DNA from 2 places in the Modestobacter sp. SSW1-42 genome. Region 2 is predicted to be linked to the other one. Evidence: predicted binding sites of a transcription regulator. Region 2 holds the regulator's gene; the other holds the start of a gene.

Region 1 (4,205 bases), on a different contig from region 2:
GGCTGGTGACCCAGGCCGAGTACTACGGCCGCATGCTCACCGACATCCGGCTGGTGCTGGACGGCGAGACCGGCGACGTGGACCGGCTGTGCGCGGACTACCGCGCCGGCAACGTGCTCAACGTCCGGACGAGCGAGGACGTGGCGATCGGCGACGTCGTCGACTACTGGACCGCGCAGGCGGCGGAGGCCGGTGACCGGGTGGTCGGTGAGGCCACCGCGAACATCCGCCGTGCCGGCACCGAGAACCCCGACGGCTCCTTCACGGCCCGCCGCGACGGGGAGTCCAGCCTCGGCAACCTCGTCGCGCAGATGCAGCTGGAGGCCGTGCAGGACCCCAGCTTCGGGGACCCGGTGCTCGCCTTCATGAACCCCGGCGGCCTGCGGACCGACGTCCTCGCCGGTGAGGTCACCTACAGCGAGCTGTTCGACGTCCAGCCCTTCGGCAACACGGTCAACGTCGTCACCCTGACCGGCGCGGACATCCGCGGTGTCCTGGAGCAGCAGTTCCAGGCCGACCAGGGGCGCGGCAGTCAGCTGATCCTGGGCACGTCCGAGGGCTTCACCTACCGGTACGACCCGGCCCAGCCCTACGGCCAGCGGGTCGACCCGGGGTCGATCACGCTCGACGGCACCGCGATCGAGCCGGCGACGAGCTACCGGGTGGTGGCGAACTCCTTCCTGATCGGCGGCGGTGACTCCTTCGCCGCGTTCACCAACGGCACCGACCCGGCCACCGGCCCGGTCGACGTGGACACCGCGGTGGCGTACTTCGAGGCCGACTCCCCGGTGGCCCCGCCCGCCGCGGACCACGCGCAGCGGGTGACCTTCACCGCGGACCAGGTCCCCGCCCCGGCCGCCGGGCTGGGTGGCACCACCACGGAGCCCGAGCCGGCGACCACGGTGGACGGCGTCAGTGGCCTGCTCGGCGTGGCCGGGGCCGGCTTCGCGTGTCCGGTGCCTGCGACGCCGACGCCGACGCCGACGCCGACCCCGACGCCCACTCCGGCCCCGATGCCGATCCCGGTGCCGACTCCCACCGAGCAGCCGACCCCGACGCCGACTCCCACCGAGCAGCCGGCTCCGGCGCCGACCTCGGCCGCGCCGTCGACCCACCCGGTCGCCGGCGCGGGCTCGGGCAGCAGTGGCGGTGGCGGTGGCGGGCTGGCCTACACCGGGTCCCCGGTCGGGGCGATGCTCGCCGCCGGTGGGGTGCTGCTGGCGGCCGGCGTCGGCCTGACGGCGGCGGGCTACCGTCGTCGCCGTGGCCTCGCCGACTGACGACCGGGACGACAGCACCACCCCGGGCGATGAGCCCGGCAGCACCGACGACCTGAGGCCGGCCCCCGCACCCTGGGGGCCGGCCTCCGGCGTCGGGTCGCTGCCCGGCACCGACCCGGTGGAGGCCGTGCGGCTGGTCGTCGGCGAGCTGCCCGACCTCCCGCACCTCCCCGAGCTGCCCGGCCGGGGCGCCGGGGCGGACATGATCGGCCGGACGGCGGCGCTGCTCGTCGACATCGCGGTCGACCTCACCCCTGCCGGGTGGCGGCTCGTCCCGCGACCGGGCAACGACCTGCGGCGGGCGCAGGAGCTGCTGGACCGCGACCTCGACGCGCTCTTCGACGTCGCCGAGCGCTACGCCGGCCCGTTCAAGCTGCAGGTCGCCGGGCCCTGGACGCTGGCCGCCGGGCTCGAGCGCACCCGCGGTGACCGGGCCGTCGTCGACCCGGGTGCCCGGCGCGACCTGGCCCAGTCGCTGGCCGAGGGGGTCGCCGCGCACGTGGCCGCCGTCTCCGCCCGTGTGCCGGGCGCCCGCGTCGTCGTCCAGTTCGACGAGCCCTCGGTGCCCGCCGTCCTGCAGGGCGGGCTGCCGACGGTCAGCGGCTTCGGCAAGCTCTCCGCCGTCGAGTCGAACGTCGTCGAGGAGCAGCTCGCCGTCCTGGTGGCCCGGGTGCCGACGCCGGTCGTCCTCCACTGCTGCGCCACCCGGGCTCCGCTGGACCTGTTCCGGGCCGCCGGCGCCGCGGCGCTCTCCTTCGACCTCGGTCTGGTGCAGGACCTCGACGCGGTCGGGACCGCTGTCGAGGCCGGCACACACCTGTTCGTGGGCGTCGTCCCCGGCACCGACGCGACGCTGCCGGCGCCGAAGGCCACGGCCAGCCGGCTGCAGGCCTGGTGGCGCGAGCTCGGCTTCCGGGCCGAGGACCTGCACGCCGCCGTCACCCTGACCCCCGCCTGCGGGCTGGCCGGGGCGAGCCCGGCGTACGCCCGGAGGGCCATGACGCACGTGCGCGAGGCAGCCCGGTACCTGCTCCCGGAGTGAGGTCCCGGGTTGCGGAGTCGACGTCCCCGCCGCATGTCCAGAGGGTCGCCCGATCTGTGGACAGGCCGCTGAGCTGGTCTTTCATGTTGTGAGCACGACTCCCGACCGGTAGGATTCGAACAGGTGTTCGGAGAGGTCGGAGGTGTCGGTGAGCGAGTTGCGGTCGGCACTCGACGCCCTGGCTGCCGACGACCTGCACATGCTGTCCGAGGGGCAGGTGCTGGACCGGACGGCGCTGCTGGTGCAGCTCGGCAACCGGGTCGCGGCTGAGCTGACCTGTACGGTGCGGCACGGCGAGCTGACCCAGGCGGCGGAGCACGACGGGCTGAAGAGCATGCGGTCGTGGCTGATCGGCCACGCCCGGCTGGCCTCGGACGACGCGTCGAAGGTCGTGCGGTCCGGGCGGGCCCTGGAGCACTTCCCGGTGTTGGCCGCCGGCTTCGCCGACGGGGAGGTCACCGCGGCGCAGGTCGACCTCGTGGCGGACGCGGTGCGTCCGGCGGACGTGGCCGAGGCCGAGAGGCAGGGCGTCGAGCTGGCTGCCTTCGACCGGGACTGGGCGCAGATCGCGGCGGGTGCCTCCTACGACGTGCTGAAGGTGGCGGTACGGGCGTTCGAGGCCGCCCTGGACCCTGACGGCATGGAGCCGGATCCGACCGAGGGGCGTCGGCTCACGGTGGCCACGCACGCCGATGGCAGCGTGACCGGCCGTTTCGACCTGGATGCCGTCGGTGGGGAGAAGGTGAAGGCGGCGATCGAGTCGATCGTGCAGGCCGACCGGCCGAAGGGCGATGAGCGCACCCGGAGCCAGCAGAACGCCGATGCCTTCGTGCAGCTGTGCGACAACCAGCTCGCGTCCGGTGGGCTCCCGACGCTGCGCACGGTGAAGCCCCAGGTGGTCGTCACCGTCGACCTCGAGGACCTCACCGACCCGTCCACCGGCCCGGACGCCGCTCGGACCGGGTTCGGCGCGACGCTGTCGGCGGCGCGGGCCCGCTGGGTGGCGTGTGACGCGACGGTCACCCGGATCGTGCTGGGGCCCGACGGGTTGCCGTTGGACGTGGGTCGCACCCACCGGGTGGTGCCGTCGCACCTGCGCCGGGCGGTGGAGAACCGGGACGGGCACTGCGTGTTCGCCGGGTGCGGGGCGCCGACGCACTGGTGCGACGTCCACCACCTCGTCGAGTGGGTCAACGGCGGGGAGACGTCGTTGGAGAACTCCGCGCTGCTCTGCGAGCGGCACCACACCAAGGTCCACCACGGGTTCCGCGTGGAGAGACCGCCGGACGGACGATGGCGGACGTAGCGACCCGACGGCACCGAGATCCTCATCGGCCCGCTCCGGTAGGTGACGTCGTCCCTGCCTGCGGTGATCCGGGACGACGTCCGCCCTGCCCCGGTGGCCGGCCCCCGCGTGGGTGAACCGGGCTCTGCACCCGGTTGGCTGTCGGACCCGCCGGATACGGTGCCCACCGTGACCAGCGCGGACCAGGTGGAGCAGGAAGCCGTCGGCGGACCCGACCAGCCCGCGGTCGAGGCCGCCGCCGACCGGGAGGACCTCACCGAGGTCCCCGACGACGCGCGCACCCGGCACCGAGACCTCGCCGAGGAGCTCGACCGGTACGCCTTCGCCTACTACGTGCAGGACGCGCCGCTGGTCAGCGACGGCCAGTACGACGAGCGGATGGCCGAGCTCAAGGCGCTCGAGGCCGCCCACCCGGCGCTGCTCACCCCCGACTCGCCCAGCCAGAAGGTCAACGGCGGCTTCGGCGCCACCTTCGCCCCGGTCACCCACCCCGAGCGCATGCAGAGCCTGGACAACGTCTTCAGCTCCGACGAGCTGTCGGCCTGGGCCGCCCGCGCCGAGCGGGACGGCGCCACCG
Region 2 (4,205 bases):
CGGCCGGCGACCCGGCGTCGTCGCCGGGTGGACCGTTGTCGGCGACCTCGGGCCGGAGCCGCTTGAGCTCGGCGATCTCCTTCTCGAAGTCGGCCGCGGAGGAGAAGGAGCGGTAGACGCTGGCGAAGCGGAGGTAGGCGACCTCGTCGAGGTAGCGCAGTGGCCCGAGGATGGCCAGGCCGACCTCGTTGCTGGGGACCTCGGCGGCACCGGTGGCCCGTACGGCGTCCTCGACCTTGGCGGCGAGGACGGCGAGCTGCCCCTCGTCGACCGGGCGCCCCTGGCACGCCCGGCGCACGCCGGCGATGACCTTGTTGCGGTCGAAGGGCTCGCTGACGCCGCTGCGCTTGACGACGGCGAGCACCGGCTCCTCCACGGTGGTGAACCGGCGGCCGCAGACCGGGCACGACCGACGGCGGCGTGTGGTGGCGCCCTCGTCGGTCTCCCGCGAGTCGACGACCCGGCTGTCAGGGCTGTGGCAGAACGGACAGCGCACCGGGCACCTCCTCGATCGGCGGGCCGCCGGGGCGACCGTGGTGACGTCTCCTGTGGACCGCCCGGGGGACATCCGGTGGATGTCCTGGGGCTGACCTGGGGAAGCGCCTGTGGAGAAGAACTACACCTCTGTCACACAAGATGTTGGGGTGAGGTTAGCCCCGCACCACTACAGGTGCAACCCCTGGGGTCCGGCGCGTCGCCCCTCGTCGCAGCAGCACCGCCCGCACCAGGCACTTCGCCACGCCACGCCGGGAGACGGTGTGACCCAGGGTCGCCGGAGCGCGGCTCAGGGCAGTTGGAGCTCCGCGCCGGGCATCAGGTCGACGCTGTACAGACCGTTCAGCTCGACGATGGCGTCGACCACGGCGCGGGGGTCCTCGTCGGGGGCGACGTCGCGCGCGATGGACCACAGCGTGTCGCCGTACCGCACCACGACGGTGCTCGAGCCGGCCAGCTGCAGTCCGGTCTCGCGCCCGAGCTCGACGGTGACGACGGTGGCCGCGGCGACCGACAGCCCGATCGCCATCGACAGCCCGGCGACGACCCGCCGGCCACGGGCGGTGAGCCGCAGCGGCGCCGGCGGCGGCCGGTCGACACCCCGGCGGCGCACCCGCACGACGGGGCGCGCCTCGACCGCGCAGCCACCCCGGACGGGACGGCCGGCGGCGAGGCCGTCGAGCCGGGCCGGCCGGGCGCCGGGGCGCACCGGGTCGCGGCGCCCGGTGACCGGGGCGACCGGCTGCGGCCCCCGGCCGGCGAGCGGCTCGGAGCACGACGGCGCCACCCGGGCGACGGGCCTGGCCGGCCGTCGCACGGGCGCGGCGGGGACCGGGGGGACGGGCACCACGGAGAGGACGGGGGTGTCGAGCTGTGGGCTGACCATCGGGGGCACTCCTGGAGGTCTGGCGGTGGGACGTCGTCGGACGCCCGGTGCGCCCAGGCGGTCCCCCCGAGGCAGCGGCCGCCTCGAACGCCTGTTCGATTCGAACGTCTGTGCGATGTCTACCGCATCCCTCCGACAAGTCCACCCCTGGACGCGCGACTCCTTCGAACAGGTGTTTGAACTACACCGGTGTGACCCGCTACCGTGCACCCGAGATCGCTGACCGGACTGCTCCCGGCCCTCCGGTGCCGGGCAGCGACCGGGAACTGCTGCCCCGGCAGCCGGACGAGGAGGACACATGGCGGCCGACGGCCCCACGGCAGGAGGCACGAGGTCCTCGCGGCGCAGCCGCACGACGACCGACGCCCCTGGCACCGACGCCACCACCGCGGGGAGCGGAGCGGTCGCCGCCGTCCGCGAGTTCCCCGAGCGCGGGGAGGCCGGCGACGGCCTGACCCAGCGCCAGCGCCGCGTGCTGGAGGTCATCCGCGACTCCATCGACCGCCGCGGCTACCCGCCCTCCGTGCGCGAGATCGGCGAGGCCGTGGGCCTGTCGTCGGCGTCCTCGGTGGCCCACCAGCTCTCGGTGCTGCAGCGCAAGGGCTGGCTGCGGCGTGACCCGAACCGGCCCCGCGCCCTCGACGTCCGCATGCCGGGCGAGACCAGCGTGATGACCGAGTCCCCGGCCGAGACGCCGACCGCCGCGACCGGCACCGACGAGACCACCCCCACCCCCACGTACGTGCCGCTGGTCGGCCGGATCGCCGCCGGTGGCCCGGTGCTGGCCGAGCAGGCCGTGGAGGACGTGTTCCCGCTGCCCCGCGAGCTGGTCGGCGACGGCACGCTCTTCATGCTCAAGGTCGCCGGTGACTCCATGGTCGAGGCCGCCATCTGCGACGGCGACTGGGTCGTCGTCCGGCAGCAGCCGACCGCGGAGAACGGCGAGATCGTCGCCGCGATGATCGACGGCGAGGCCACCGTCAAGACCTACAAGCGCCGCGACGGGCACGTCTGGCTGATACCGCACAACCCGGCCTACGAGCCGATCCCGGGCGACGACGCCACCGTCCTCGGCCGCGTCGTCACCGTCCTGCGCCGGGTCTGAGCGAGGACGCCCTCTCCCCCACTCCTCGCAGGCTCGAAGCGGCCCCTGAGAGGAGGCGGGGGGGGGCGAGGAGGTCCTCGCTCAGCCCTGCCGACGGCGGAGCCGGCCGCCGATCCAGACCAGCAGCGTGGCCACGGCGGCCGCGATCAGCCCCGCGGTGACCGGGCTGACGCCGCCCCCCAGGTCCAGCGGTGCGGCAGCGGCGTCGTCCGGAGCGGCGTCCGTGGCCGGGGCGGGGGCCGCGGCGGCGGCCACCGGCACCAGCGTGACGACGGCCGGCAGGTCCTCGCTGGTCACCAGCAGGTCGCGGTCGTTGCCGGCGAAGGCGATCGCCTCGCCCTGCGGGGAGTCCGGCAGCGCCACCCGCACCGGCGGCCCGCTCAGCGCCCCCGCGACGTCGGAGTCGGCCAGCGGCCACACGTAGGCGTCGGTGTAGGTGCGCAACGCGATGCGCTGCCCGTCGGCGGAGACCGCGCCGCCGGTGACCAGCAGCTGTCCGGCGCGCCCGACCGGTCCCCCGGGCGTGCCGGTGAGCGTGAAGCCCATCCCGAGCACGCGGGTCATCGGCAGCGTCACCCCGTCGGCCAGCGGCTCGGCCGGCCGGTAGACCGAGCTGGCGCCGAGCACCTCCTTGGTCACCAGGTACGGCGTCCCGTCCGGGGCCAGCAGCAGCGCCTCGGCGTCGTGGGGGCCGTCGGGGTAGGTGAGCCGGGTGAGCGTGCTGCTGCCGTCGGGACGCAGGCCGATCAGCGCGACCGTCTCCCGCTGCTGGTCGTTGTCGCCGATGTCGGCCAGCCACACGGTGCCGTCGGCGCCGAGCGCCAGGTCCTCGGGGTCGTAGGGGTCGACCGCGGCGGTGCGCACCTCGCCGACCGCGCAGGCGCCGTCGAGCACGTAGACCTCGGCCTGGTCACCGCCGTCGTTCATCGCGAGCATCGCGTTCCCGACCCCGACCAGCCCGGAGATCTCCGGCAGCCGCTCGTCGGTGATCTCGCACCGGGTCGTGGGCGCGCCGTAGGTGTCGTCGGCGGCGGCGGGGGTCGCCGGCAGCAGCACGGCCAGGGCGCCCAGGGGTGCGCTCAGCGCCGCCCCGGCCACCCGGGTCCGGCGGCGGGCGCGGTCAACCCTGCTGTCGGCCCGCTCTGGCACGGGCCCAGCGTGACACCGGCAGCGCGTCGATCGCATGAACCACGCCCAAGAGCAGCACGCCGACGGCCAGCCCGGCCACCACGTCGGTGACCCAGTGGAAGTTCAGCGCGACCATCGTGACGCCGGTGACGAACGGCCCGACGACGGCGAGCAGCCAGCAGGCCCGTTGCACCCAAGGCGGCAGCCCGAACTCCACGGCCTGCCAGCGGGCCACCCCCCACATCAGGGCCGCGTTGGCCACGTGACCGGACGGGTAGCTGCCGCCGCCCCGGTGGAAGAACGAGCCGGGGTACTCGGGGGCGGTCCGCCCGGTGCCCCACTTGAACGCGTAGACGACGGCGGTGAGCAGCACCAGCGCCACGACGATGCGCAGCGCGGGGACGTAGGTGCGCCGGCGGACCGCGGTCCAGGCGACGAGGGCGGCCAGCAGGACCAGCACCGTGCCGCGCCCCCCGGCCTGGGTGAACACCCAGACCGGCCAGTAGGCGGCGGAGTCGCGCAGGTCCCAGCGGTCGACGACGGTGGACACCCGCAGGTCCAGCGCCTCCAGGACGCCCCCGGCGAGCAGGT

The links. The regulator LexA, encoded in region 2, represses DNA repair genes until DNA is damaged. The targets are predictions, from matches to a motif close to TCGAACANNTGTTCGA.
Region 1: the regulator LexA is predicted to act here: its motif matches at 2,438-2,453, upstream of ACGBYP_RS05955 (DUF222 domain-containing protein).

The regions. Positions count from the first base shown of each region.
Region 1 covers NZ_JBISCA010000002.1:138,517-142,721, reverse strand. The annotation lists gene ACGBYP_RS05965 (bifunctional metallophosphatase/5'-nucleotidase) at 1-1,280, shown strand, start outside; gene ACGBYP_RS05960 (methionine synthase) at 1,264-2,322, shown strand; gene ACGBYP_RS05955 (DUF222 domain-containing protein) at 2,471-3,628, shown strand; gene ligA (NAD-dependent DNA ligase LigA) at 3,797-4,205, shown strand, end outside.
Region 2 covers NZ_JBISCA010000005.1:378,178-382,382, forward strand. The annotation lists gene nrdR (transcriptional regulator NrdR) at 1-496, opposite strand, end outside; gene ACGBYP_RS18990 (LysM peptidoglycan-binding domain-containing protein) at 785-1,381, opposite strand; gene lexA (transcriptional repressor LexA) at 1,680-2,486, shown strand; gene ACGBYP_RS19000 (hypothetical protein) at 2,568-3,635, opposite strand; gene ACGBYP_RS19005 (phosphatase PAP2 family protein) at 3,607-4,205, opposite strand, start outside.